DNA from 4 places in the Streptomyces sp. CS113 genome. Region 2 is predicted to be linked to each of the others. Evidence: riboswitches for the same ligand, from Rfam matches in the RefSeq annotation. Region 2 holds a riboswitch; each other region holds the start of a gene.

Region 1 (7,273 bases), 1.2 Mb from region 2:
CAACCGCGTTCCCGCCTCCCGTCGACCGCGTCCCCGCCCTCGGTCAACCGCGTTCTCGCTCTCGGCGTACCGGGTCCGGGAACTCCACCGGTGGCCCGCACGCTTGCATACAGTGGCAGGACCGGCGGGATTCCGCAGTTCCGCCCAGTGATTCCACCCGGTGGTCCACCCAGTGGTCCCACCGAGAATTTCGCGATCGAAGGGACGTACATGCCCATGGGTCACACGGCCACAGCCCAGGCAGGCTCCGGCGGCCTGACAGCGACCGAGCACCGCCTGGCCAACGGCCTGCGCGTGGTGCTCTCCGAGGACCACCTGACCCCGGTCGCGGCGGTGTGCCTCTGGTACGACGTCGGCTCGCGCCACGAGGTCAAGGGGCGCACCGGCCTGGCTCACCTTTTCGAGCACCTCATGTTCCAGGGCTCCGCCCAGGTCAAGGGCAACGGTCACTTCGAGCTGGTGCAGGGCGCCGGCGGCTCGCTCAACGGCACCACCAGCTTCGAGCGGACCAACTACTTCGAGACCATGCCCGCCCACCAGCTGGAGCTCGCCCTCTGGCTGGAGGCCGACCGCATGGGCTCCCTGCTGGCCGCCCTGGACGAGGAGTCGATGGAAAACCAGCGCGACGTCGTCAAGAACGAACGCCGCCAGCGCTACGACAACGTCCCCTACGGCACGGCGTTCGAGAAGCTGACCGCCCTCGCCTACCCGGAGGGCCACCCCTACCACCACACGCCGATCGGTTCGATGGCGGACCTGGACGCGGCGACCCTGGAGGACGCGCGCGCGTTCTTCCGCACCTACTACGCGCCGAACAACGCGGTGCTGTCGGTCGTCGGCGACATCGACCCGGAGCAGACCCTGGCCTGGGTCGAGAAGTACTTCGGCTCCATCGCCTCGCACGACGGCAAGCAGCCTCCCCGGGACGGTTCGCTGCCCGACGTGATGGGCGGGCAGCTGCGCGAGATCGTCGAGGAGGAGGTCCCGGCCCGCGCCCTGATGGCCGCCTACCGCCTGCCGGAGGACGGCACGCGCGCGTGCGACGCGGCCGACCTGGCCCTGACCGTCCTGGGCGGCGGCGAGTCGTCCCGCCTGTACAACCGCCTCGTACGCCGCGACCGCACGGCCGTCGCCGCCGGGTTCGGCCTGCTGCGGCTGGCCGGGGCGCCCTCCCTGGGGTGGCTGGACGTGAAGACGTCCGGCGACGTCGAGGTGCCGGTCATCGAGACGGCCATCGACGAGGAGCTGGCCCGCTTCGCCGAGGAGGGCCCCACGGCAGAGGAGATGGAGCGCGCCCAGGCCCAGCTCGAGCGCGAGTGGCTGGACCGCCTGGGCACGGTCGCGGGCCGCGCGGACGAACTGTGCCGGTACGCCGTCCTGTTCGGCGACCCGCAGCTCGCCCTCACCGCCGTGCAGCGGGTGCTCGAAGTGACCGCGGCGGAGGTCCAGGAGGTCGCCAAGGCCCGCCTGCGCCCCGACAACCGCGCGGTGCTCGTCTACGAGCCCACCGCCCCCGCCGACGAGAACGACGCCGACGAGACCACCGTCACCGACTCCGTGACCGACGCCACCGACGAGAACGAGGAGGCGGCCAAGTGACCGAGCTCGCCACCATGGAATTCCACGCCCGGCCGCAGGCCGGCGAGCCCAAGCCGTGGGCGTTCCCCGCCCCCGAGCGCGGCAGCCTCGGCAACGGCCTGACCGTGCTGCGCTGCCACCGCCCCGGCCAGCAGGTCGTCGCCGTCGAGGTGCTCCTCGACGCTCCCCTGGACGCCGAGCCGGCCGGCCTCGACGGCGTGGCCACGATCATGGCGCGCGCCTTCTCCGAGGGCACCGACAAGCACTCCGCCGAGGAGTTCGCCGCCGAGCTGGAGCGCTGCGGCGCCACCCTGGACGCGCACGCGGACCACCCCGGTGTCCGGCTGAGCCTGGAGGTGCCCGCCTCCCGCCTCGCCAAGGCCCTCGGCCTGCTCGCCGACGCCCTCAGGGCGCCCGCGTTCGCGGACGGCGAGGTGGAACGGCTGGTGCGCAACCGGCTCGACGAGATCCCGCACGAGCTGGCCAACCCCTCCCGGCGCGCCGCCAAGGAACTCTCCAAGGAGCTGTTCCCGGCCGACGCGCGCATGTCGCGCCCCCGCCAGGGCACCGAGGAGACGGTCGCGACCATCGACTCGGCGGCCGTACGCGCCTTCTACGAGCGCCATGTCCGCCCCGCCACGGCCACCGCGGTGGTCGTCGGCGACCTCACCGGCGTCGACCTGGACGCGCTGCTCGGCGACACCCTGGGTGCCTGGACCGGCTCGGCCGCCGAGCCGCGCCCCGTCCCCGCGGTGACCGCCGACGACCGCGGCCGGGTCGTCATCGTGGACCGTCCCGGCGCCGTCCAGACGCAGTTGCTGATCGGCCGCACCGGCGCCGACCGGCACGACCGCGTGTGGCCCGCGCAGGTGCTCGGCACGTACTGCCTCGGCGGCACCCTCACCTCGCGCCTGGACCGCGTCCTGCGCGAGGAGAAGGGCTACACCTACGGCGTCCGGGCGTTCGGCCAGGTCCTGCGTTCCGCCCCGGACGGCACGGGCGCCGCGATGCTCGCCATCAGCGGGTCCGTCGACACCCCCAACACCGGTCCCGCCCTTGAGGACCTGTGGACGGTGCTGCGCAAGCTCGCCGCGGAGGGGCTCACCGACGCCGAGCGCGACGTGGCCGTGCAGAACCTGGTGGGCGTGGCGCCGCTGAAGTACGAGACGGCGGCGGCCGTGGCGAGCACGCTGGCCGACCAGGTCGAGCAGCACCTGTCCGACGACTTCCAGGCCACGCTCTACCGCCAACTGGCCGCCACGGGCACCGTGGAGGCCACCGCGGCGGTCGTGAACGCCTTCCCGGTGGACCGCCTCGTGACGGTCCTCGTCGGCGACGCGGAGAAGATCAAGGCGCCCGTCGAGGCCCTCGGCATCGGCGAAGTCACCGTGGTGACGGCCGAGTAGCGGCACCCGCGCGGGGCGGCCCTGGTGACCGGAGTGTCACCAGGGCCGCCGTTTGTCCGGATTGGGGGAGTGATCACCTGTCTGCCCTGTGGCGTGCGCTACAAAAAGCCTGTTGCGTTTGAGGATTGAACGCAGCCGCGTTTAGCGTCTTCCGGGCTGTTCGTCACGCAGTGCGCCGCACCCGCGGCACCGGACAGTCATCGCCGAGTCCCCGTACGGCGCGAGCCAGGGGAGCCGGGGACCCACGCAGTCCCTGGGGTGAATCGGACGCCCGCGCGCACCGCGAGGGGGTCCGTAGGAGACCTTCCACCTCCGAACCCGTCAGCTAACCCGGTAGGCGAGAGGGAAGGAAAGGACAAGCCTCTACATGGCGTTCACGCGCGCCACCGGGAAGCACCGCCGTACCGGCCGGGTGCACCGCACCACCGCCCGCGCGGCGGGAGTCGCGGCCCTCGCCACCACCGGCGTCGTCGGCACCCTCGCCGCTCCGGCGCTCGCCGCCGAGCCGGAGGTGGAGCAGAGCGGACTCACCCCGGTCGTCACCATCGGCGACTCCATAGCCGACGAGATCGACGCCCAGGCCGTCGCCCAGAAGCAGGCGGCCGCGGACGCCGCCGCCCGCCAGGCGGCCAGGGAAGCGGCCCGCGAGCGGGCGGCCGAGGCGGCCAAGGAGGCGCGCGAGGCCAAGGAGCGCGCCGCGCGGGAGGCGGAGCGCAAGCGCCTCAACACCTTCGTCGCGCCGATCACCGCCTCCTACGTCTCCACCGCGTACCAGGCGGGCAGCTCCCTGTGGTCCTCCGGCAGCCACACCGGCATCGACTTCCACGCCTCCAGCGGCACCACCGTGCACGCCGTGGGCGTCGGCACCGTCGTCGAGACCGGCTGGGGCGGGGCGTACGGCAACCAGGTCGTGATCAAGATGCACGACGGCACGTACACGCAGTACGGGCACCTGTCGTCCATCGGCGTCTCGGTCGGCCAGTCGGTCGAGCCCGGCCAGCAGATCGGCCTCTCCGGCGCTACCGGCAACGTCACCGGACCGCACCTGCACTTCGAGGCCCGTACGAGCCCCGAGTACGGCTCCGACATGGACCCCGTCGCCTACCTCCGCTCCCACGGCGTGAACGTCTGACGCAGGCGTTCGAAAGCCCCGGCTTCCCGAGCCGGGGCTTTTTCGCATTTAATGTCGCATGATTGGCCCGAGGTCGCTCGGCACGCGTCAATCATCGACGTTCCACGGGAATTGAGGCGGAGGTCGTTCATGCGTATTCCGGCGCATTCGGTGTGCACGGCGATCAGGGACGACATCGTCGCCGGCGTCCACGGCCGCGGGAGCCGGCTCACCGAGGAACTCCTCGCCCGCCGCTACGGCGTCTCCCGGGTCCCCGTCCGCGAGGCCCTGCGCACGCTGGAGGCCGAGGGCTTCGTGGTGACCCGGCGGCACGCGGGCGCGTGCGTGGCGGAGCCGACCGAGCGGGAGGCCGCCGACCTGCTGGAGACGCGTACGCTCCTGGAGCCGCTCGGTGCCTCCCGGGCCGCCGGACGGCGCACCGAGGCCCACCTCAAGGTGTTGCGCGGCCTGGTCAGGCTGGGGCAGGAGCGGGCGAGGCAGGGCAACGGCGCGGAACTGCGCTCCCTGGGCGGCTGGTTCCACGACACCCTCGCCCGGGCGGCGGACAGCCCCTCCCTGACGGCGCTGCTGACCCAGCTCCGCCACAAGATCGCCTGGATGTACGTGGTGGAGGCCCCGGTCGGCCCGGTGGAGTACTGGGCGGAGCACGGCGCGATCACCGACGCGGTGGCCCGGGGCGACGGCGCACGCGCGCGGGCGCTCATGACCCTGCACATCGAGCGGTCGGCATCGGCGCACCGGCTGCGCTTCGCCTCCGGCGGCGGGCGGGCGGAGCGTGTGAGGAATGCGCAACATTCCGTAAACACAGTGGGCCCGCAGCGGTAACGCGACTGCCGTATACAAAGGGCGGGAATTGCATGCGATGCTTTCTGCCGTCCGAAAACAGAATGCATGGGCGGGAGAGCCGGAGCGGAAATGGTGAAAGGCCCGCACGGTGGTACCGGCGGGCCTTTCGGTGCTGCTGTCCGTCGGGCTCAGACGGTCTCGGGGAGCTCCTCGAGCCCCTCGGCGACCAGCTTCGCCAGCCGGTCCAGGGCGGCCTCCGCGCCCTCGGCGTCGGAGGCGAGGACGATCTCCTCGCCACCCTGGGCGCCGAGGCCGAGGACGGCCAGCATGGAGGCCGCGTTGACGGGGGACCCGTCGGCCTTGGCGATCGTCACCGGGACGCCTGTGGCCGTGGCGGCTCGGACGAAGATGGAGGCGGGGCGGGCGTGGAGACCCTCGGCCCAGCCGACGTTGACGCGGCGCTCAGCCATGTGATGCTGCCCTTCAGGTGTTCAGAGGCGTTGAAGTTGTCTAGACCAGTCTTGTCTAGACCAGTTTCCCACATCGTGAAGCAAGCCGGGACGACCGCGTGCGCCGTCCCGTGCGGTGCTCGGACCGCGGCCTCGGTCCGAGCCGGTGTTCCCCCACAGACTGCCCCGCGCCGTTGTCGTACGCGAGCCGTACTCTGGGGCCCATGCAGACCTCGTCGGACCGGCACGAGTACCCCGCCCACTGGGAAGCCGACGTGGTGCTGCGCGACGGCGGCACCGCGCGCGTCCGCCCCATCACCGTCGATGACGCCGAGCGCCTGGTCAGCTTCTACGAGCAGGTGTCCGACGAGTCGAAGTACTACCGCTTCTTCGCGCCGTACCCGCGCCTGTCCGCCAAGGACGTCCACCGCTTCACGCACCACGACTTTGTGGACCGGGTGGGACTCGCGGCCACCATCGGCGGCGAGTTCATCGCCACCGTACGCTACGACCGGATCGGGGCCGGCGGAACACCCGCCACCTCCCCGGCCGACGAGGCCGAGGTCGCCTTCCTCGTCCAGGACGCCCACCAGGGCCGCGGCGTCGCCTCCGCGCTCCTGGAGCACATCGCCGCCGTCGCGCGCGAGCGGGGCATCCGCCGCTTCGCCGCCGAGGTGCTGCCCGCCAACAACAAGATGATCAAAGTCTTCATGGACGCCGGGTACACCCAGAAGCGCAGCTTCGAGGACGGCGTGGTCCGCCTGGAGTTCGATCTCGAACCCACCGACCGCTCGCTCGCCGTGCAGTACGCGCGCGAGCACCGCGCGGAGGCGCGCTCCGTCCAGCGCCTGCTCCAGCCCGGCTCGGTCGCGGTCGTCGGCACCGGCCGCACCCCGGGCGGCGTCGGCCGCAGCATCCTCGACAACATCCGGGACGCGGGGTACACGGGCCGCCTGTACGCCGTGAACAGGGCCTTCCCCGAGGACCAGAAGGAACTCGACGGGGTCACGGCGTGCCGCTCCGTGCGCGACATCGACGGGCCCGTCGACCTCGCCGTCGTCACCGTGCCCGCCGAACACGTCCCCGACGTCGTCACCGAGTGCGGCGAGCACGGGGTGCAGGGGCTGGTCGTGATCACCGCCGGTTACGCCGACAGCGGCCCCGAGGGACGCGAACGCCAGCGCGCCCTCGTGCGGCACGCGCGCACGTACGGCATGCGCATCATCGGGCCCAACGCCTTCGGGATCATCAACACCTCCCCGGACGTACGGCTCAACGCCTCCCTCGCGCCCGAGATGCCGCGCCCCGGCCGGATCGGCCTGTTCGCCCAGTCCGGCGCCATCGGCATCGCCCTGCTCTCCCGGCTGCACCGGCGCGGCGGCGGGGTCACCGGCGTCACCGGCGTGTCCACCTTCGTCTCCTCCGGCAACCGCGCCGACGTCTCGGGCAACGACGTCCTCCAGTACTGGTACGACGACCCGCGGACCGACGTCGCGCTGATGTACCTGGAGTCCATCGGCAACCCGCGCAAGTTCACCCGCCTGGCCCGGCGCACCGCCGCCGCCAAGCCCCTGGTCGTGGTGCAGGGAGCCAGGCACGGCGGCGTGGCGCCCCAGGGTCACGCCGTCCGGGCGACCCGGCTGCCGCACGCGACGGTCTCCGCGCTGCTGCGGCAGGCCGGCGTGATCCGGGTCGAGACCATCACCGACCTGGTCGACGCGGGGCTGCTCCTCGCCCGCCAGCCGCTGCCCGCCGGACCCAGGGTGGCCATCCTGGGCAACTCGGAGTCCCTGGGCCTGCTCACCTACGACGCCTGCCTCTCCGAGGGCCTGCGCCCGCAGCCCCCGCTGGACCTGACGACCGCCGCCTCGGCCGACGACTTCCACGCGGCCCTGGCCAGGGCCCTGGCCGACGACACGTGC
Region 2 (7,273 bases):
CCGCAGGTAGGCCAGGACGTCCCGGACCTCCTTGCGCTCGTAGAAGCGGACGCCGCCGACGACCTTGTAGGGCAGGCCGGTGCGGATGAAGACCTCTTCGAAGACACGGGACTGCGCGTTGGTCCGGTAGAAGACCGCGACGTCTCCGGCCTTGGCCTCGCCCGCGTCGGTGAGGCGGTCTATCTCGTCGGCGACGAACTGCGCCTCGTCGTGCTCGGTGTCGGCGACGTACCCGGTGATCTGCGCGCCGCTGCCCTGGTTGGTCCACAGGTTCTTCGGGCGGCGGGACTCGTTGCGCTCGATGACGGCGTTGGCGGCGCTGAGGATGGTCTGCGTGGAGCGGTAGTTCTGCTCGAGCAGGATCGTCGTCGCGTCCGGGTAGTCCTCCTCGAACTGGAGGATGTTGCGGATGGTGGCGCCGCGGAAGGCGTAGATCGACTGGTCGGCGTCGCCCACCACGCACAGCTCGGCGGGCGGCACCTCGGCCTCCGGCGGCACGTCGACGGGGTGCTCCGAGGGCACGCCGACCAGCTCGCGCACCAGGGCGTACTGGGCGTGGTTGGTGTCCTGGTACTCGTCGACCAGGACGTGCCGGAAGCGGCGGCGGTAGTGCTCGGCGACGTCCGGGAAGGCGCGCAGCAGATTGACCGTGGTCATGATCAGGTCGTCGAAGTCGAGGGCGTTGGCCTCGCGCAGCCGCGACTGGTACATCGCGTACGCCTGGGCGAGGGTCTTCTCGAAGCCGTCGGCAGCCTGCGCGGCGAAGTCCTCCTCGTCGATCAGCTCGTTCTTCAGGTTCGAGATCTTGGCGCTGAAGGACTTCGGCGGGAACTTCTTCGGGTCCAGGTCGAGGTCGCGGCAGACCAGCGCCATGAGCCGCTTGGAGTCGGCGGCGTCGTAGATCGAGAACGACGAGGTGAAGCCGAGCCTCTTCGACTCGCGGCGCAGGATGCGCACGCACGCGCTGTGGAAGGTCATCACCCACATCGCGTTGGCGCGCGGGCCGACGAGCTGCTCCACGCGCTCCTTCATCTCGCCCGCGGCCTTGTTGGTGAAGGTGATCGCGAGGATCTGCCCGGGGTGGACGCTCCGCTCGGCCAGCAGGTGGGCGATGCGGTGGGTGAGGACGCGGGTCTTGCCGGAACCGGCACCGGCCACGATGAGCAGCGGGGAGCCGGAGTGGACGACGGCGGCCCGCTGGTACTCGTTCAGCCCCTCCAGGAGCGCGGCGGCGTCCAGGGCGGGGCGCGGGGCGCCGTCCCGGTAGTGGGTCTCCCGCTCCGGAGGCGCGTCGAACTTCCCGCCGAACAGATCGTGCGGCACCGGCTCCGGTCCGTGCTCGTCCTCGGGCGGCGGCGGGGGTTCCTCCTCGTGACCCCGGGGGGTCTGGAGGCTCGCCAGGAAGCTGTCGTCAAAGAGGCTGCTCATCGCTCTCCGAGTCTAGGGCGCCCCACCGACAACCCGGTGCCACCCCGGAAAATGCCCACCGCTCCCGGGCGCGGACACGCCCTGCGACCAGCGGAACCACGAAGAGTGACGCCCATGACCGCCCCGGAGGCACCCGAACAGAAGGTCACGAAAATGTATCGGGCATATCACCCACCAACCTTCACAGCGGCCACACGAGTTGGCTACGGTGCGGGGCAGGCCGCTCGACCCCCTCCGGCGAACCTCGCCGGGCCGCGCGGCCTCCGCCGAGTCCGGTACGCCGCACGGCAGCCGGAGCCGGGGACCCAACCGAGAACTTTGGGGTGAATCGGCGACACCGCCCTCCGTGAGGGACGGACTCGCCGTAGGGCAACCCTTCCGCATCACACCGCCCGAACCCGACAGCTAACCCGGTAGGCGGAGCACTGGAAGGAGTCGCCTCCTTGGCGTCGCACCGCAAGTCGCGTCCCACCGGTCCCCGCGTCGCGGGCATACGGACCCCGGCCCTCGCCACCGCGGCCCTCACCTCCGTCGCCCTGCTGTCCCAGACGGCGAACGCCACGCCGTCGGACGACCGGCCGACCCTCGAAGAGGTCGAGAAGAAGGTCGACGACCTCTACCGCCAGGCCGGGTCGGCGACCGAGAAGTACAACGCGGCCAAGGAGAAGACCTCCAAGCAGCGCAAGAAGGTCGACACCCTCCTCGACGACGTCGCCCAGCGCACCCAGAAGCTCAACGACGCGCGCGAGGAGCTGGGTTCCTTCGCCTCCGCCCAGTACCGCACGGGCGCCTCGGTCCCGGAGACCGCGACACTGCTCCTCGCGGACTCGCCGCAGGACTACTTCGACCAGAACCAGCTGATGAACCGGCTCACCGGCCGGCAGAAGACCGCCGTCGACGACTACGTCACCCAGCAGTCCGACACGATGAAGAAGCGCCGCGAGGCCACCGAGAGCCTCGAGACGCTCACCGACTCGCAGAAGGACCTGAAGACGGCCAAGGCGACCGTCCAGAAGAAACTCGCCACCGCGCGGGAGCTGCTCTCGGAACTGACCGCCGAGGAGAAGGCCCGGCTCGCGGCGATCGAGAAGAAGAAGCAGCAGGAGGCCGCCCGCAAGGCCGCCGAGCTGGCGAAGCGGCAGGCGGCGCAGGAGGAGGCCGAGCGCAAGCGCCGGGAGGAGGCCGCCGAGCAGGAGAGCGGCTCCGGATCCTCGGGAAGCTCCGGCGGCACCGGCACGTCGGAGTCGGGCTCGTCGACGCCGGGCACCTCGAACGGCACCAAGGCCGAGAAGGCGATCGCCTTCGCCCGCGCCCAGATCGGCAAGCCGTACGTCTGGGGCGCCACGGGCCCCGGCTCCTACGACTGCTCGGGCCTCACCCAGGCCGCCTGGAAGGCCGCGGGCGTGACCCTGCCGCGCGTCACCTACGACCAGGTCAACGCCGGCACGACCGTCTCCGTCTCCCAGGCACAACCCGGTGACCTGGTCTTCTTCTACGACGACATCAGCCACGTCGGCCTGTACATCGGCGACGGCATGATGATCCACGCGCCGAAGCCGGGCGCGTACGTCCGCGAGGAGTCGATCTTCTACGACGGCGAGTCGTCGATCTACAGCGTGGTGCGCCCGGCCTGATCGCCGCGGGTCCTTAGCATCGGGCCCATGTCATCGGCCACCCATCCCTCCGCGCTGCGCGCCTGGTGGGCGCAGCGTCCACCGGCGGCCGGGGCCGCGGTGATGGCGACCGGCATCGTGTCGGTCGCCCTGCATCTGACGGGCCGCGAGGTCCTGTCCCGGATCGCCCTGGTCCTGGCGTGCGCCGCCTGGCTGATACTGGCCGCGAACTTCGTCTACCTGCTGCTGGCCGACCGGGCGCAGTGGGTGAAGCGGGCCGGGACACCGGGGGCGCTCACCGCCGTCGCCGCGACGACCGTGCTCGGCACCCGCTTCTCGCTGCTCGGCTGGTCGCTCCTGGCGGCGGTGCTGCTGGCCCTGGCCGCCCTGCTGTGGCCGTGGCTGCTGCTCCTGGTGGTGCGGCACTGGGGGCGGCGGATGCCCGGGGCGGTGTTCCTGAGCTGCGTGGCCACGGAGGGGCTCGCCGTGCTCGCCGCCACACTGGCCGCGGCCACCTCGACGCCCTGGCTGGCGCACGCGGCGCTGGTGCCGTTCTGGCTGGGCATCGTGCTCTACCTGATCGCGCTGTTCCGCTTCGATCTGCGGCAGGTGGCCCGGGGCTCGGGCGACCACTGGGTGGCGGGCGGCGCGCTCGCCATCTCGGCCCTCGCCGGCGCCAAGCTGCTCGCGGCGGCCGGGACCGGCATGTACCTGTGGAACGCCGACGACCAGGCCGTCCTGCACGACGTGACGGTCTTCCTGCTCACGCTCGACCTCGCCTGGTACGCCGTGCTCCTGGCGGCGGAGATCGCCTGGCCCCGCCTGCGCTACGACGTGCGCCGCTGGTCGACCGTCTTCCCGCTCGGTATGACGGCGGCGGCGACGCTGTCGGTGGCCGCCGTCGTCGACGTCCCGTGGCTGGACGTGCCCGGCCGGGCGCTGCTGTGGATCGCGGTGGCCGGGTGGCTGGCGGTCGCCGCGGGCGCGGTCGTACGGGCCCGGGCGGGGCTGCGGTCCGCGGCAGCGGACCCCGGTGCGACGGTCAGGTCCACAGCACCGCGATGAAGACGTTGACCAGGGTCAGCCCGCCCACCAGCGCGAACAGCGGCTTTTCCACCTTCTCCTCGTCCCGCTTCACGTAGACCAGGCCGAGGATCACGATCAGTACGGCGAGCTTGACGCCGATCTTGACGTTGTCGACGGAGTAGTCCTGGGCCTGGTTGAGGCCGACCAGGACGGCGCCGGTGACCAGCATCGTCAGCGCGCCGTGCAGCATCGCGGGGGTGAACCGGGCCGTGCCCTGGCCCATCGCCTTCATCTGGGTCAGGAAGCCGCCCAGGAGCGAGGCGATACCGATGATGTGCAGGCCGACGAAGATGTGGATGAGTACGTCCATGGGGCCGGAGCCTAATGAGGGGCCCGCCACGCCCGGACACCGGCCTGCCCCGCAGCCGGACACCGGCTTGCCCCGCCGCCGCCGGACACCGGCCTGCCCCGCCGACCCCATAACAGCTCCCCACCCCCACCCGCCTCCGATCCGGCACATCGGTCATCACCCTGTGTGAAGACGACGCGCCCTGGAGGCGCCGGCGGTCACGTGCGGTCGCCGTGCGATCCGGTGCCGCCACTTCCGCGCATTCCGTCACCGGACCGTTACCGACCCGCCTAGCGTCCTCGCTCAGGCAGCCGGAACGGACCGGAGCCGACCCGGCACGGACCGGAGTCGAGTCGTACGGAAGGACGTGGATCGCAGGTGGGAGCGCACCGCAGGCCGCGACAGCGCGCGACGGGCGGCGGCAGGGCCCGTACGGCGGCCACCATCACCCTCGCGGGCGCGGCCACCGCCGCGGGGCTGGGCGGCGGCACCGGACACGCCGACCCGCAGCCGACGGCGGCACAGGTCAGGGACAAGGTGGACAAGCTCTACCAGGAGGCCGAGGTGGCCACGGAGAAGTACAACGGCGCGAAGGAGAAGGCGGACGCCGCCGAACGGCGCCTGGAGGAACTGCGGGACGCCGCCGCCCGCAAGGAGGACCGGCTGAACTCGGCCCGGGAGGCGCTCGGTTCGGTGGCGGCGGCGCAGTACCGCAGCGGCGGTCTGGACCCGGCGCTGCAACTCGCGCTCTCCTCCGACCCGGACCGGTACCTCGACGGGGCCGCGTTCGCCGAGCGCGCGGGCAGCCGGCAGCAGGCCGCGGTGGGCCGCGTACGCAAGGAACTCCGGGAGATCGAGCAACTGCGCGGCGCCGCCCGCGTCGAGGTGTCCTCGCTGAAGTCGCGGCGCGCCGAGCTGAAACGTCACCGCGAGACCGTCACCGGCAAGCTGGCGGCGGCCCGCCGCCTGCTGTCCCGGCTCACCGCCGATGAACGCGCCGACGCCGGCGACCGGGCCTCCCGCTCGGCGCCGGGTCCCCGGGAGAGCCTGTCCGCCTCGGCCCAGGCCCCCAACTCCCGCGCCGCGGCGGCCGTCGCCTACGCCTACCAGAAGCTCGGCAGCCCCTATGTGTGGGGCGCGACCGGCCCGAACGCCTTCGACTGCTCGGGCCTCACCCAGGCCGCCTACCGCGCCGCCGGGGTCTCCCTGCCCCGTACGACCTACGCCCAGATCGACGCGGGCCGCCGCGTCCCACGGTCCGAACTCCTCCCGGGCGACCTGGTCTTCTTCTACTCGGGCATCAGCCACGTCGGCATCTACGTCGGCAAGGGGCAGATGATCCACGCCCCGAACCCCTCGGCGCCGGTGCGCGTCGCCCCGGTCGACGAGATGCCGTTCGCGGGGGCGACGCGGGTGGTCTGAGACGCCGCCCCGTGCGGGCCGTCAGACCAGGCGCCGTGCCGTCGCCCACCGGGTCAGCTCGTGGCGGTTGGACAGCTGGAGCTTGCGCAGGACCGCCGACACGTGGGACTCGACCGTCTTCACCGAGATGTAGAGCTGCTTGGCGATCTCCTTGTACGCGTAGCCGCGGGCGATCAGGCGCAGCACCTCGCGCTCGCGCTGGGTGAGCCGGTCGAGGTCCTCGTCGACCGGCGGCGCGTCCGTGGAGGCGAACGCGTCGAGGACGAAGCCGGCCAGCCGCGGGGAGAAGACGGCGTCGCCCTCCTGGACGCGGAAGACGGAGTTGACCAGGTCGGTGCCGGTGATGGTCTTGGTGACATAGCCCCGGGCGCCGCCGCGGATCACTCCGATCACGTCCTCCGCCGCGTCCGAGACGGACAGGGCGAGGAAGCGGACGGGCCGCTCGGCGTCGCTCATCAGGGGCGCGCACCGGCGCAGCACCTCCACCCCGCCGCCGCCCGGGAGGTGGACGTCGAGGAGCACGACCTCGGGGCGGGTCGCGGTGATGACCGTGACGGCCTGGTCGACGTCGGCGGCCTCGCCCACGACCTCGACCCCGGTCTCGGCGGTCTGGCCGATCTCGGCCTGGACACCGGTGCGGAACATGCGGTGGTCGTCGACGAGCACCACGCGCACGTGGCGCTCCGCCGCGCCGCCACTCGCCGCCTGCGCGGGCTCGGCCGCCTCGTCCGCTCCCGCCGTTCCCGCCGTTCCGTTCGCCTCGGTCGGGTCGCTCATGACGTCTTCTCCGCCCTCTCCATTTCCAGTTCGACCTCCGTGCCGCCGTCCGGCACCGCGCGCAGCCGCGCCGTGCCGCCGTTGCGCTCCATGCGGCCGATGATCGATTCTCTGACGCCCATGCGGTCGGCGGGTATCGAGTCGAGGTCGAAGCCGGGACCGCGGTCCCGGACGGACACGAAGACCGTCCTGCCCTCGACTTCGGCGTAGACCTGTACGGCGCCGCCCTCGCCACCGTACTTGGCGGCGTTCACCATCGCTTCGCGCGCGGCCTGCATCTGTGCGCTGATCCGCTCGTCGAGGGGGCAGTCGCCGACGACCACCACCTCGAGGGGGACGCCGTGCTTGTCCTCGACCTCCGCCGCGTTGCGCTTCACGGCCTCGGCGAGGGTGGTGGGCTCGTCGTCCTCGTCCTTGCCGTTGCCCTCCGGTTTGTAGAGCCAGGAGCGCAGGTCCCGCTCCTGGGCCCGGGCCAGGCGGCGGACCTCGCCCGCGTTCTCCGCGTTGCGCTGGATCAGGGTCAGGGTGTGCAGCACCGAGTCGTGGACGTGGGCGGCGACCTCGGCGCGCTCCTGCGCGCGGATGCGCATCAGCCGCTCCTCGGAGAGGTCCTGCGTCATCCGCACCAGGTAGGGGCCGGCGAGGAGGGTGATGCCGA
Region 3 (7,273 bases), 1.1 Mb from region 2:
ACCGTCAGCGGCAGCGGCGAGCTGGACCCGGCGGCGCGGTTCTGGCACACGGGCGGGGACAAGGCGCTGCTGACCACGGACGACGGTGCCCGACGGGCCCGTGCGCTCGGGATCGCCGCCGACGTCGTGTCCCTGGGGCCGGTGCTCGACTGGACCGCGGCGCTGGAGTACCTGCACGACCGGCGGGACGTGCGGCGGCTCATGGTCGAAGGGGGCGGGACCGTCCACACCCAGCTGCTCCAGCAGGGGCTCGCCGACGAACTGCACCTCGTCCTCGCGCCGCTGTTCGTGGGGGACCCGGCCGCACCCCGGCTGTTCGGGCCCGGGGCCTACCAGGGCGGGCGGCTGCGGCTGGTGGAGTCGCGGCGGCTCGAGGACGTCGTGCTGAACCGCTACCTGCCCACCGCTCCCGGCACCGGCGACCGTGCCGCCGCCGACCGGCACTGGCTGGCGCTCGCCTGTGAGCTGGCCGAGCTGTGTCCGCCGTCGGACACCGCGTTCAGCGTGGGGGCGGTCGTGGTCGCCGCCGACGGGAGCGAGCTGGCGCGGGGGTACTCGCGGGAGGGCGGTGATCCGGTCGTGCACGCCGAGGAGGCCGCGCTCGCGAAGGTCGATCCCGGCGACCCGCGGCTCGCCCGCGCCACCGTCTACAGCAGCCTGGAGCCCTGCGCCCGCCGCGCCTCCCGGCCCACACCCTGCGCCCGGCTGATCCTCGACGCCGGGGTGCGCCGCGTCGTCACGGCCTGGCGGGAGCCGGACACCTTCGTGGCGGGAGCGGACGGCAGCGGGGTGCTCACCGCGGCGGGTGCCGCCGTCGTCGTACTGGACGAGTACGCGGAGCGGGCGAAGGCGCCCAACCGCCACCTGGAGGGGTAGGGAAACAGGGGTGAGGAGATACGGATGTGCATTCCGCCCCCGGGATGACGTACAGTGGTGAACACAACGACGCGGGGTGGAGCAGCTCGGTAGCTCGCTGGGCTCATAACCCAGAGGTCGCAGGTTCAAATCCTGTCCCCGCTACTGAAGGCCGAGGGCCGGAATCCGAAAGGGTTCCGGCCCTCGGTGCGTTTCCGTAGGTGTTCCGTGTCATCCGGTCGGCCCCTCACCGCTCGCCGCCCGCCCCCGCTCCCGGAAACCTGGAGTCCGGGACGGCAAGCGGCGCGGACGTGCCGGCGCGGACGTACGGGGCGGCGGGAGACGAGTGGTGCGGCCAGGTGACGTGGACGACGAGGGAGCGTACGCCAGAGCCGGCGGCCGACTCCCCGGCGATCCCGTGCCCGACCCGGGCCTCGGCGACGAACCGCAGCCTCCGCCGCCCCCGGCGCCACCACCACGCCGGCGGACCGGGTACGGGCGCGCCTTCGTGCACGCGCTCCCCGTGCTGCTGATCGTCGTCGCCATCCTGTACGACGTCTTCACCCCGAGGTACTTCACCGCCGGCCCCCTCTACACGGCCGCGCCCCTGGTCGCCGCACCGCTCTACTCGCGGCGCGGCACGGCGCTCACCGGCGTCGCCGTGGTCGCCGTCGTCATCGGCCTCCAGTTCGGCAAGGGCGTCATCCACTACGTCGACTCCCTGACCGAGCTGATCACCATCGCCACGGTCGCCGTGCTGGCCGTCATCGTGAACGGCCTGGTCCGGCGCAGCAGCGAGCGCCTCGTGTCGGTCCGCGAGATCGCCGAGGCCGCCCAGCGCGCCGTACTGCCCCAGCCCGCCGAGCGGATCGCGGGCTTCGAGATCGCCGTCTGCTACGAGGCCGCGCAGGCGGACGCCTTCATCGGCGGCGACCTGTACGCCGTGCAGGACAGCGCCCGCGGCGTCCGGCTCATCGTCGGGGACGTGCGCGGCAAGGGCATGGGCGCCGTGGCCGCCGTCGCCGTCGTGATCGGCGCCTTCCGCGAGGCCGCCGAGCAGGAGGCGACGCTGGAGGCGGTGGCGCAGCGCCTGGAGCGGGCGCTGGCCCGCGAGGGCACCCGGCGCGACGGACTGGACGCCTTCGAGGGCTTCACCACCGCCGTGCTCGCCGAACTCCCGCACGGCGACGGGACGGTCCGCATCGTCAACCGCGGCCATCCGCCGCCCCTGCTGCTCTACGCCGACGGCACCCTCGGGCCCCTGCCCGCCCGCGAGTCGGCGCTGCCCCTCGGCATGGGCGAGCTGGGTGTGTGGCCCGACCGCGCGGAGGAGGTCGCCTTCCCCGGCGGGGCCACGTTGCTGCTGTACACCGACGGACTGACCGAGGCCCGGGACGCGAAGGGCGAGTTCTACGATCCGCAGGCACGGCTGGCCGGCCGCGTCTTCCCGCATCCGGAGACCCTGCTCGACACCCTCGCCGAGGACGTGCGCCGGCACTCCGGGGGCGGCATGGCGGACGACATGGCACTGCTCGCCGTACGGCGGCCCCGGCGCGGCGACCATGATCATTGTCACGAGCCGTGACAGTACGACCCCCCTCCGCATAACAACTGATACACCGTCAGAAAAACCTGACGTGAAGGGGAATACTGAAGCGGGGTCAACTCGCCCGGTTTTCACCGGTCGTGAGGGGTACGTCCCGGCCGTATCCGTTAATGATCAAGAGGAACGGCTTGGAATCGGAGCCTCGCGTCTATTAACGTTCGATAACGCAGCGCGGTCGTCCCAGCCGTCACAGAAGGCGGCTCCGTGCGCACGCGCCGAATCCCGCAAGGGAACCGGGGAACCACCACATTGGGGTGAATCGGGCGTATGACGCCGTGGAGACACGGCCGTCAGACACCCGTAGGAGACCTTCCTGCTCCGAACCCGTCAGCTAACCCGGTAGGCGGAAGGAAGGAAAGGAGTACGCCCACGTGGCGTCCAACCGGCCTGCCCCCGAGGCCCCGTTCGTGCCCAGCGGGCACGGCACCGACACCTTCGGCTACGACGCCCCCCGCGCCGAAGAGGGTCCCTGGGAGGAGTGGAACCCCACCGCGGAGTCCATCCGCCCCGTGCGCGGCCGGCACCGCGTCGCCAAGCAGCGCGGCGGGCTCGCCCGCAGCTCCACCGTCCTCGGCGTCGGTGTCATAGCCGCCGTCGGCGCGGGCGGCATGGCCAGCGCGCAGACCGGCAAGCCGCCGGTGTCCATCTCGATGCCGGACCTGCCGAACGTCGGCTCGCTCATGCCCGGCGGTGACGAGGAGCCGGAGCCCGAGGGTTCCGCCACCCCGCTCAGCGGCATCACCCAGGCCGTCGCCGCCGACAGCTCCGAGGGCACCGGCACCGCCGACGCCGGCGAGTCGCTGCGGGCCCGGATCATGGCGCAGGCCGAGCAGCAGCAGGCGCAGGTCGAGACCAAGGCCGCCGCCGAGGCCCAGGCCGCCGCCGAGAAGAAGGCCGCGGAAGCCGCCGCCAAGGCGGAGAAGGAGGCCAAGGAGAAGGCCGCCGCCGCCAAGAAGAAGGCGGAGGAGGAGGCCGCGAAGAAGGCCGAGGCCGAACGGCTCGCGAAGCTGGCCAAGCAGTACACGCTGCCGACCTCCTCGTACACGATCTCCTCGACCTTCAACCAGGCCGGTTCCCTCTGGGCCTCCGGCCACCACACCGGGCTCGACTTCGCCGCCCCCACGGGCACGCTGCTCAAGGCGGTGCACAGCGGCACGATCACGTCGGCCGGCTGGGACGGGTCGTACGGCTACAAGACCGTGCTCACCCTCGACGACGGCACGGAGCTCTGGTACGCGCACCAGTCCTCCATCAACGTCAGCGTCGGCCAGAAGGTCACCACCGGTGACGTCATCGGCCGCGTCGGCGCCACCGGCAACGTCACCGGCGCCCACCTCCACCTGGAGGTCCACACCGACGGCGGCACCGGCATCGACCCGATGGCCTGGTTGCAGAGCAAGGGGCTCACGCCCTGATCCGCCGCGTCCCCGCTGCGCCCGGCCCCTGAATCGCCCCGCTGATCCCCGGCGGTCCTGACGGCAACCCCCCGACGTCAGGGCTGCCGGTTTGCGGGATCTTTGCGTGCGCGCGGGTGCGTGCCGGGATGGTCTGCTCCGACGCGGTTGTTGACTCGGTACATGACTTCTCTGCGCAAGCTCGGCTCCTCCGACCTCGAGGTCTTCCCCCTCGCCCTGGGCGGCAACGTCTTCGGCTGGACCGCCGACCGGGACGCCTCCTTCGCCGTCCTGGACGCCTACACGGCGGCCGGCGGCAACTTCGTCGACACCGCCGACTCCTACTCCGCCTGGGTCGACGGCAACAGCGGCGGCGAGTCCGAGACCGTCCTCGGCCAGTGGCTCGCGGCCCGCGGCAACCGAGACGACGTCGTCCTCGCCACCAAGGTCAGCCAGCACCCCGAGTACCCCGGCCTGTCCGCCGCGAACATCAGGGCCGCGGCCGACGCCTCGCTGCGCCGCCTGGGCACCGACCACATCGACCTCTACTACACCCACTTCGACAAGCCCGAGGTGCCGGTCGAGGAGATCATCGGCGCGCTCGACGAGCTGGTGAAGGCCGGCAAGGTGCGGTACATCGCCGCCTCCAACATCTCCGCCGAACGGCTCGCGGCGTCCCTGGAGTTCTCCGACCGCGAGGGCCTCGCCCGGTACGTCGCCCTCCAGCCGCACTACAACCTGGTCTCCCGCGACACGTACGAGGGCGAGCTGCGCGACCTCGCCGAGCAGGCCGGTCTCGCGGCCGTGCCGTACTACGCCCTCGCGGCCGGCTTCCTCACCGGCAAGTACCGGCCCGGCACGGACGTGGACAGCCCGCGGGCGGGTGGCGCGGCCAAGCACCTGGAGACGGAGCGGGGGCGCCGGGTGCTCGCCGCCCTGGACGAGATCGCCGCGGCCCACGAAGCCCCCGTCGCCACGGTCGCCCTGGCCTGGCTGGCCGCCCGGCCGACGGTGGCGGCGCCGATCGCGTCCGCGCGCACGGTGGAACAGCTGCCGGCCCTGCTGGGCGTGGCCGGGCTGAGCCTGACGGAGGACGAGATCGGACGGCTGACCCGGGCGTCCGCCTGACCGTCCGCACGGCGCGGACCTACGGCCGGTGGGGTCCGGGCGGCGCGTACGGGCCGCCCGGCGCGTGCGGGCCGTACGGCGCGGAGGGGGCGGGATACGGCGCGTGCGGTCCGTACGGCGGGTACGGCGCGTAGGGGGCGTACGGGGTGGGTGCGGGGTGCGGGGCGTACGGGGCGGATGCCGTTCGGGCGCCGTACACGCCCTGCGCCCCGCCGTCCTGCACCCCGCCGTATGGATACGCCCACGGTGGTACCGGCCGCGGCAGGGGCGGCGGCGGGGGTGCCGTGGCCCGGGCCGCGTAGTCCAGCGCCGGGCGGGCCACGCCCCGCAGGTGCCACAGGGCCTCCAGCAGCGCTCGCTCCCGCGCCGTGAAGTCGGCGCCCGCCCTGCCCCGGCGTCCGCGCCGCCGCAGGAACGCCACCGAGGTCGCGCAGGCCTCGTACCGCGCCACCGCCCGCGCTCCTTCCTTCCCCGCGTGGCGGCGGGCGTACTGCCGGGCGATGCGGCGGGCCCGCATCGACCCGAGCGCGTACGGCTCCACGGGTGTGAGCCATCCCGCCAGGACATACGCGGGCAGTTCGGCCCGTACGGTGGCCAGTTCGCGCTGCCTGGTCCAGATCACCAGCCAGGTCAGGAGGCCGAAGGACGGCACCATGAACGCCGCGTACACGGCGAAGAAGCCGTACTCGCCGAACCCGGCCGAGCCGTTCCACAGGGCGTGCATGCCCATCGCGAGCAGCAGCCCGGCCAGCGGGAGCAGGGCCCGTCGCAGGTGGTGCCGGCCGGGGGAGAGCGCGGCGATGCCGAAGCCGATGCCGGTGAGCACGGTGAACAGGGGGTGCGCGAACGGCGACATCACCACCCGCACGAAGAAGGTCGCCGCGGTGACGGAGGCGATGCCGCTGTCGCCGGTCAGCTGATCGGTGCCGAAGGCGGTGCCCAGGTACAGGATGTTCTCGGTGAAGGCGAAACCGGTGGCGGTGACCCCGGCGACGACCACGCCGTCGACGATGCCGGTGAAGTCCCGCCTGCGGAAGAGGAAGACCAGGAGGACGGCGGCGGCCTTGGCGGACTCCTCGACGACCGGGGCTATGACCGTGGCGCCCAGGGTGTCCGCGCCGGCCGGGTCGGCGGTCGCGGTCGCTATCCAGCGCGTCGCGAAACTGTTGGCGACGATCGCTATCAGCGCCGCCGCGCAGGCCCCCCAGGCGAAGCAGAAGAGCAGGTTCCGCCAGGGGCCGGGATCCACCCGGTCCAGCCAGCGGAAGGCGGCTATGAGCAGCGGCACCGGCAGCACCGCCAGGCCCAGCCCCACCAGGAACCCCTGCGTACCCGTCTGTTCGCGCACCAGGGCCAGGATCACCAGGCCGGAGAGCGCGAGCAGGGTGATCAGCGCGCCGTAACGGACCCAGGTGTGCTGCCACCAGTGCGTATGCCGGTGCGCACGGGTCGGATACGGGGGACAGGTGGCCACGGCATGGACCCTAACCGGTGGGGGGCAGCTCCTTGTGCGGTACGCGACGGAAGAGCAGGTCGTTCACCACATGACCCTTGTCCAGTCCCTGGCCCTCGAAACGGGTCAGCGGCCGGTGTTCGGGACGCGGCGCGAATCCGCCGCCGGGCACGGTGTTCTCGAAGTCGGGGTGCGCGGTGAGCACGTCGAGCATCTGCTCGGCGTACGGCTCCCAGTCGGTGGCGCAGTGCACCACGGCACCCGGCGCGAGCCGGGTCGCGGCCAGGGACAGGAACTCCGGCTGGATCAGCCGCCGCTTGTGGTGCCGCTTCTTGGGCCACGGGTCGGGGAAGTAGACGCGCAGCCCGGCGAGGGAGTCGGGGGCGAGCATCTCGCGCAGCAGGATGATCGCGTCGCCGTTGCCCACCCGGATGTTGGACAGCTCCTGCCGCTCGGCGAGGCCGAGCAGGTTGCCCTGGCCCGGGGTGTGGACGTCGACGGCGAGGATGTTGGTGTCCGGGTCGGCGGCGGCCATCCGGGCGGTGGCCTCGCCCATGCCGAAGCCGACCTCCAGGACCACGGGGCGGGCGTTGCCGAAGAGTTCGGCGAGGTCGATAACCCGCTGTCCGTCGATGTCCAGCCCCCATACCGGCCACAGCCGCTGCAATGCGTCCGCCTGCCCGGCGGTCACCCGGCTGCGCCGGGGCTGGAAGCTGCGGATCCGCCGCTCGAAGTGCGACCCGGCGGGATCGGCCTTCGGCCCGTCGGGGAATCGGGGCTCGCCCTTGGCGCGGACGTGGCGCGGGGAGGCCCCGGCCGGGGACGGCGGGGGAGCGG
Region 4 (7,273 bases), 170 kb from region 2:
GCGGCGGATTCCCGGGCATCCACCAGGCGTCCGGATACTCGTCCTCCAGGACCAGCAGGGGCCCGCGGGCGGCGGGGAGTCCGGCGGGCAGGTCGGGGGCGCGCTCGCGCAGATGGGCGCGGGACCGGGCGCGCCGACGGCGGGCCTCGACGAGTTCACGCGCGAGCATCGCGGTCGTCCAGGCGGCACCCGCCGCCAGCAGCAGGGTGAGGACGGCCGCCCAGACCGGGCCGGCGGAGAGGTTGTACGCCGCGGTCACCGCGGGCGGCGCCGGTGCGAAGACCTGGGCGCGGACGGTCCCGAAGACGGCGGCGGCACCCAGGACGAGAGCCGTCAGACAGCACAGCAGCACGGTGGCGACCAGGCACTGCCACACCCACAGTCCGACCACGGGGTCCCGTTCGGGCCATGCGGAACGGGTCAGCGCGCGCGGCACCGGCACCGCGGCGGTCACGGCGACGACGAACAGCAGGAGCAGGCAGACGGTCATGCCACTGGCTCCGGATCCTGGTCGAAGGATGGGCGGCTCTGGCGGTACAGGGGCTGTGCTGTGCTGCGTCGGGCCGTGCGCACACCGCCCGACGCCAGTATGACGGGGCCGGGCGGTGTGAGTCAGGGGTCGGCGGGCATCGGATTCCGCGTGCGTGCCCCCACCAGCCGGTCGCACGGACTCCCCGGCGGCACGCGGCCGGGCCGCGCGGAACTTCACGGCTACACGGAAGCCTCCGGCCGCGCGGAACTTCCCGGCCGCGCCGAACCTCCCGTCGGAAGGAACCGCCCGGCCGCACGTGTCCCCGTACACGCCTCCCGGGGCCTCCCGGGCCAGGTCAGACGCTCCGTCCGACCACCCGCCCGGTCACCTCTCCCAGGCCCACCCGGACACCGTCCGGCCCCGGGGCCCAGGCCGAGAGCGTCACCACGTCCCCGTCCTCCAGGAACGTCCGCTTGCCGTCGGGGAGTTCCAGGGGGTCGCGGCCGTTCCAGGTCAGTTCGAGCAGCGAACCCCGCTCCCGCTCGGCCGACCCGCTCACCGTGCCAGAGCCGTAGAGGTCGCCGGTGCGCAGCGACGCGCCGTTGACCGTCATGTGGGCCAACTGCTGGGCGGCCGTCCAGTACATGGTGGAGAACGGCGGCTCGGAGACGACGTGGCCGTTGAGGGCGACGGAGATGCGCAGGTCGTAGCCGCCGGGGCCGTCCTGGTCGGCGTCCGTGTCGTCCAGGTAGGGCAGCAGTTCGTGCGTGCGCTCCGGCGGGGCGACCCGCGCTTCCTCCAGCGCGTCCAGCGGCGTGATCCAGGCCGACACCGACGTGGCGAAGGACTTGCCAAGGAACGGGCCGAGGGGGACGTACTCCCAGGCCTGGACGTCCCGCGCGGACCAGTCGTTGAGCAGGCAGAGCCCGAAGACGTGCTCGCGGAAGTCGCCGAGCGCCACCGGACTGCCCATCTCGGACGGCACACCCACCACGAAGCCGACCTCGGCCTCGATGTCGAGGCGGACGGACGGGCCGAAGACGGGAGCGGCGTCGGCCGGTGCCTTGCGCTGCCCAGACGGGCGGACGACGTCCGTGCCGGACACGACGACCGTGCCGGAGCGTCCGTGGTAGCCGATCGGGAGGTGCTTCCAGTTCGGGGTGAGGGAGTCCGCGGCATCGGGGCGGAAGATCTGGCCGACGTTGCGGGCGTGGTTCTCGGAGGCGTAGAAGTCGACGTAGTCGGCGACCTCGAAGGGCAGGTGCAGGGTCACCGACGACAGCGGATGGAAGAACGGCTCCAGGACCTCGCGGTGGGAGGGGACCGTCACCCACGCCGTCAGCGCGCGCCGCACGTCCGACCACGCCGTGCGTCCGGCCGCCAGCAGCAGGTTGAGGGTGGGTTGGGCGAGCAGGGACGCGTACGGCGAGCCGAGCGCGTGGGCCGCCGCGCCCGCGTCGAGGACGTGGTCGCCGAGCCGGACGCCCACCGTACGGTCCGTCCGGTCCGTCCGGTTCGGCCCGTCGGACGAGCCGGGGATCGAGAACACGCCGTACGGAAGGTTGTGCGGGCCGAAGGGGTCACCCTCGGGGACATCGAAGGGGGGCATCGGGTGCTGCCTCGCTTTCGTGCTCGCCATGTGCGCCGTGCGCGCCGGTGTGCCACGCGATCGGTGTGCCACGCGATCGGTGTGCGTGGTGTGACACGTGGTCGGGCCACACGTTACGGGTGACCTACCGGTCTTGGGCAGTGCGGCAGGAGGCAGTGTCCGGCAGGTCGTGGTGTCGCCGAACGGCGCTGAGGCCCTGAACCCGCTCCAGCCGATGATGTGTCAGGTTGTGGGACCTGACCGGGCGTTCGCGTGCATCGGCGGCCGGGTTCGAACGCACTCACCACGCCCTCGTTCGGAAGCGGTCACGGGTGAGTCGGAGGGGTGCGGTGTCCGTATTCTCTGATCATGGACCGCACCGCATATTCACTCGTCGCCACCGACCTGGACGGCACGCTGCTCCGCGGCGACGACACCGTCTCCGACCGGTCGCTGGCCGCGCTGGCGAGGGTCGCCGGGGCGGGTGCGCGCCACCTGGTGGTGACGGGGCGGCCGGCCCCCCGGGTGCGCCCGCTGCTCGACCGGCTCGGCTGCACGGGACTCGCGGTGTGCGGGCAGGGCGCGCAGGTGTACGACGCCGGTGCGCACCGGATGCTGTGGTCGGTCACCCTCGACCGGGAGCTGGCCGAGACCGCGCTCGGCAAGATCGAGGCCGAGGTGGGACAGGTGCACGCCGCCGTCGACCAGGACGGCGTCGACGGGCTGACGCTCATCGAGCCGGGCTACCTGATGCCCCACCCGACACTGCCCGCGGTGCGCGTCGAGCGTCGCGAGCAGCTGTGGTCCACGCCGATCAGCAAGGTGCTGCTCCGCCACCCCGAGCTGACCGACGACGAACTGGCGGGGACGGCGCGCGCGGTGGTCGGCTCCCTCGCGACGGTCACCATGTCGGGGCCCGGCACCGTGGAGCTCCAGCCCTGCGGCATCACCAAGGCGACCGGCCTGGCGCTGGCCGCCGAGCGCCTGGGTGTGGGGCGGCGGCGGACGATCGCCTTCGGGGACATGCCCAACGACATCCCCATGTTCCACTGGGCGGCCCACGGCGTCGCCATGGCCGGTGCCCACCCCGAACTCAAGGCGGTGGCGGACGAGGTCACCACGACGAACGAGGACGACGGCGTGGCCGTCGTCCTCGAGCGGATCTTCGGTACCGCGTGAGGCGGTACCCCATGGTGCGCCACCACATGGTGCGCCACCACATGGTGCTTCACCGCATGGTGCGCCACCGCGGCGGTACGGCTCAGTACGCGCTGAAGACGTTGTCCATCGAGCCGTAGCGGTCGGCCGCGTAGTTGCAGGCGGCGGTGATGTTGGCGACCGGGTCGTACGGGTCCCAGGAGGTGCCCTCGACGTGGTACGCCTGGAAGGTCGGGTCGATCACCTGGAGCAGGCCCTTGGACGGGGTGCCGTTGATGGCGTTGATGTCCCAGTTGTTGATGGCGAGCGGGTTGCCGGAGGACTCCCGCATGATGTTGCGGTGAATGCCCTCGTAGGTCCCGGGGATGCCGTGCTGGGCCATGATGTCGAGCGACTCACGGATCCAGCCGTCGAGGTTGTCCGGGTAGGCCGTGGCCGCCGTGGTGGCGGTCGTGGCGGCGGCCGGGGTGGCCGCGGAGGCGGTGCTGGCGCCGATGAGCGGCAGCGCGAGCACCGCGGCACCGGCGCCGGCCACGGCGAGCTTCCGGGCGAGGCGGCTGGTGCGGGCGTGACGGTTCTGACCGTTGGCAGACATGCGGTGTCCCTCTCCTTACGCCTACGAGGTGAGCTGTCGGGTTCGGGCGGGGAGGTGCCCGGCCGCGCCCTGACGGGTACGGCTTCACCCCGAGCCGCTCCGGTGGTGACCGGCGCGGCGACTTACCTGGGTCCCCCGCTCCTGCCGGCGAGTGTGTTGGTGGATGACTGTGCGACGGGCGGTGGCAGGATTCGGCGTCCGCCCGACAGGCCGGGAACGTATGCGAGAGCACATGTCCGGAACAAGTGCAGGAATCACCCAACGCGCCTGTTGACCATGGTCTGAGGTGTTTGAGGCTCTTGATCCTTTGCTGTTGCCACGTCCCAACTGGCTTGCGGGGCAAAGGCGGGGCACAGGTTCGGGCGGGGTTGCTCGCAGGTGGCTCGAAGTGAGCCAACTCACTGGCTTAAACAAGCACCGCAAAACGGGCATTAGCCTCAACTGTGCGTCAACCGGCCGCGGGTGGCGACGGCTTCGAGTGTCGAGCGGCGAGGGGAGGGAAGCGAGTGGGGAGCGGGTGGCCGGGAAGGGGGTGGCCGTACCCGCCGGGGCGCGCGCGTGAACCGGCGTGGCAGGGGGTGGGTGCGCGTGTCGATCGGGTGACGTTCTCGAAGTGCGGGCCGTTGGGAGGAGTGATGGGATCTTCGGTGGCGGTTTCTGCTCCGTCCGCCCTCCGGGTCCGGCTCCCCTTGTTCTCTGGCCCTCCGGCGATGTCAACCGAAATCTGCTCATATCACCTGATCAAAAACATACCGTTCATGATCCGATACCGACCAGCCTGTAACGGTGGGCGCTAGCGGTGATCGAAACGTGACCGGATACGCTGACTTGAGTGGTGGCAGCGACCTATCGACAAACCAGGTAATCGCCGGGTAATCGCCAGTAGACACCAGCAGACAGGAGACCCCTCGTGACCGTCGTCGGGCCGTTCGGGCTGAGCGTGCGGGACCAGGCTCTGGAAGCCGATGTCCAGGCCGGATTGGTTGCTGTCGAGGAAGGGTTGCTCGAGGCAACCAAAAGCGAGGTGCCGTTCATCACGGAGGCCGCCCAGCACCTGGTGCGGGCCGGCGGGAAACGGTTCCGGCCGCTGCTGGTGATGCTCTCGGCCCAGTTCGGCGACCCCTACGCCCCCGGGATCGTGCCCTCGGCCGTGGTCGTGGAGCTGACCCACCTCGCCACGCTGTATCACGACGACGTGATGGACGAGGCCGCCGTGCGGCGCGGCGTGCCCAGTGCGAACACCCGCTGGGGCAACTCGGTCGCGGTCCTCACCGGCGACTTCCTGTTCGCCCGCGCATCGCAGATCCTCGCCGACCTCGGTCCCGAGGCCGTCCGGGTCCAGGCCCTCGCGTTCGAGCGGCTGGTCACCGGCCAGATCCTGGAGACGGCCGGCCCGCAGGACGGCCGCGACCCGGTCGACCACTACCTGGACGTGCTGGGCGGCAAGACGGGCTCGCTGGTGGCGGTCTCCTGCCGGTTCGGCGCGATGATGTCCGGCGCCGACGAGACGGTGGTGGACGTGCTGACCCAGTACGGCGAGCGGCTCGGTGTCGCCTTCCAGCTCGCGGACGACGTCCTGGACATCGCCTCCGACTCCGACGAGTCCGGCAAGACGCCCGGCACGGACCTGCGCGAGGGCATCCCCACCCTGCCCGTACTGCGGCTGCGTGAGCGGGCGGCCCGGCTGGGGCTCGCCGAGGACCTCGCGCTGTGCGAGCTGCTCGACTCCGACCTGAGCGACGACGCGCGGCACGCCGAGGCGCTGCGCCTGCTGCGCGCGCACCCCGCGCTGGAGCAGGCCCGCCGGGACACCGTCCGGTACGCCAAGGACGCCCGGGCCGCGCTGGCCCCGCTGCGGGAGTGCGACGCGAAGGCCTCGCTGATCGAGCTGTGCGACGCGGTGGTCCACCGGGCCGGCTGACCGCTCGGCGGCCCGTCACGAGCCGTCGGCTGTCTGCCGTTGCTGTCAGCTGTCTGCCGGTGCCGTCGGCTGTCTGCCAGTGCCGGCAGGTGTCTGCCGGTGTCGTCCGTCGCACCATTCGCTGCGCGCCGCCCATGACGCGCCGCCCGTGACGCGCCGTCCGTGACGTGCGTCACGCGTCGGGCCCGTCCGCTGCCGGGTGGCGTACAGCGGCCCCTACGGGCCGGGGGAGTCTGGGCCCTTGCGTGTCATCCCGCAGGAGTAGGCGGAGTTGAGCCCGGGGTCTGACGCCTGCGCTCCGGTGATTTGGTCAGATGGACACCACGGAAAAACACCAATCCTCACCGATTCGGGTGAGAATGGCGGCTCACGGGTGAACGCGTGCGAGGTCGCGAGACAGCCGCCGCCGACGACGGAGGTAGGGCAGACATGGCACCGATCGATTCCGACGACAGCACGACCGCCGGGGAGGGCGAGGAGCTGCGGGCCGGACGGCGCAAGGCCGCGCGGTACGTCGTCCCGGTCGCGGTGATGGGAGTGGCGGCCGTGACGATCGGGCTCGTCCCCGCGCTCGCCGACTCGGGCGACCCCGACCTGCCGAAGGTCACGGCGGAGCAGCTCATAGAGAAGATCGCCAAGTCGGACGTCGAGCAGCTGTCCGGCACCGTGCGCATCAACACCGACCTGGGCCTGCCGGACCTCGGCGGGCTGGAGAGCGGCCTGATGTCCGGAATGTCCGGAGGTCCGGGCTCCGGCGGGGACGGCGAGGGCTCCGCCGCCGACCCGTCGGCCAAGCTCACCGAGCTGGTGTCGGGCAGCCACACGCTGCGCGTCGCGGCCGACGGCCCCGACCGGCAGAAGCTCTCCCTCATGGAGAACGCCGCCGAGTACAGCCTGATCCACAACGGCAAGGACGTCTGGGGCTACGACAGCCAGTCCAACGAGGTCTACCACTCCACCGCCCCCGACGGCGCCGAGCGGCCGGAGAAGGACGTGCCGGCCACGCCGAAGGACTTCGCCGAGCAGGCGCTCAAGTCGGTCGACGACACCACGTCCGTGACCGTCGGCGGCACCGCGCAGGTGGCCGGCCGGGACGCCTACCGCCTGGTCGTCGAGCCCAAGCAGGAGGGGTCCACGGTCGGTGCGATCACCGTGGCCGTGGACGCCGAGACCGGTACCCCGCTGAAGTTCACCCTGACCCCGGCGAGCGGCGGCGCCGCCGTCGTGGACGTGGGCTTCACCAAGGTCAGCTTCGCGAAGCCGGACGCGTCGACGTTCGACTTCACGCCGCCCGCGGGAGCGAAGGTCACCGAGGCCGACGAGGCCGGCTCGCCCGACCAGGCCGGCGCGCCCGCCGATGCCCCGGAGCTCGGACGCAAGGCCGAGGGCGACCTTGCCAAGGGGATGGACGGCCTCAAGGTGATCGGCGAGGGCTGGAGCTCGATCGCCACCTTCGACACCGGCGCCCAGGGCGGTCTGCCCACGGGTTCCGAGGGCGACGACCTCGGCGCCCTCGGTGGTTTCCTCGGCTCCTTCGGG

The links. A riboswitch is a leader RNA that binds a small molecule or an ion and turns the genes downstream of it on or off. The one in region 2 is predicted to bind cyclic di-AMP.
Region 1: linked by a shared signal. The riboswitch ahead of B9W62_RS09760 (M23 family metallopeptidase) and the one ahead of B9W62_RS15080 (C40 family peptidase) in region 2 are both predicted to bind cyclic di-AMP.
Region 3: linked by a shared signal. The riboswitch ahead of B9W62_RS20450 (M23 family metallopeptidase) and the one ahead of B9W62_RS15080 (C40 family peptidase) in region 2 are both predicted to bind cyclic di-AMP.
Region 4: linked by a shared signal. The riboswitch ahead of B9W62_RS16030 (transglycosylase SLT domain-containing protein) and the one ahead of B9W62_RS15080 (C40 family peptidase) in region 2 are both predicted to bind cyclic di-AMP.

What each region holds. Positions count from the first base shown of each region.
Region 1 is NZ_KZ195574.1:2,265,037-2,272,309, reverse strand. Features, by position in the region: gene B9W62_RS09770 (M16 family metallopeptidase) at 211-1,599, shown strand; gene B9W62_RS09765 (M16 family metallopeptidase) at 1,596-2,984, shown strand; cyclic di-AMP (ydaO/yuaA leader) riboswitch at 3,176-3,339, shown strand; gene B9W62_RS09760 (M23 family metallopeptidase) at 3,352-4,116, shown strand; gene B9W62_RS09755 (GntR family transcriptional regulator) at 4,246-4,941, shown strand; gene B9W62_RS09750 (HPr family phosphocarrier protein) at 5,091-5,372, opposite strand; gene B9W62_RS09740 (bifunctional acetate--CoA ligase family protein/GNAT family N-acetyltransferase) at 5,576-7,273, shown strand, end outside.
Region 2 is NZ_KZ195574.1:3,484,850-3,492,122, forward strand. Features, by position in the region: gene pcrA (DNA helicase PcrA) at 1-1,428, opposite strand, end outside; cyclic di-AMP (ydaO/yuaA leader) riboswitch at 1,683-1,865, shown strand; gene B9W62_RS15080 (C40 family peptidase) at 1,872-3,062, shown strand; gene B9W62_RS15085 (tellurite resistance/C4-dicarboxylate transporter family protein) at 3,090-4,106, shown strand; gene B9W62_RS15090 (hypothetical protein) at 4,084-4,437, opposite strand; gene B9W62_RS15095 (C40 family peptidase) at 4,795-5,838, shown strand; gene B9W62_RS15100 (LuxR C-terminal-related transcriptional regulator) at 5,860-6,615, opposite strand; gene B9W62_RS15105 (ATP-binding protein) at 6,612-7,273, opposite strand, start outside.
Region 3 is NZ_KZ195574.1:4,596,143-4,603,415, forward strand. Features, by position in the region: gene B9W62_RS20435 (dihydrofolate reductase family protein) at 1-876, shown strand, start outside; tRNA gene B9W62_RS20440 (tRNA-Met) at 947-1,020, shown strand; gene B9W62_RS20445 (PP2C family protein-serine/threonine phosphatase) at 1,220-2,440, shown strand; cyclic di-AMP (ydaO/yuaA leader) riboswitch at 2,665-2,821, shown strand; gene B9W62_RS20450 (M23 family metallopeptidase) at 2,833-3,876, shown strand; gene B9W62_RS20455 (aldo/keto reductase) at 4,039-4,983, shown strand; gene B9W62_RS20460 (PrsW family intramembrane metalloprotease) at 5,003-6,457, opposite strand; gene trmB (tRNA (guanosine(46)-N7)-methyltransferase TrmB) at 6,468-7,273, opposite strand, start outside.
Region 4 is NZ_KZ195574.1:3,659,531-3,666,803, reverse strand. Features, by position in the region: gene B9W62_RS16045 (M56 family metallopeptidase) at 1-490, opposite strand, end outside; gene fahA (fumarylacetoacetase) at 828-2,081, opposite strand; gene B9W62_RS16035 (HAD family hydrolase) at 2,430-3,239, shown strand; gene B9W62_RS16030 (transglycosylase SLT domain-containing protein) at 3,322-3,813, opposite strand; cyclic di-AMP (ydaO/yuaA leader) riboswitch at 3,818-3,985, opposite strand; gene B9W62_RS16025 (polyprenyl synthetase family protein) at 4,724-5,734, shown strand; gene B9W62_RS16020 (LolA family protein) at 6,164-7,273, shown strand, end outside.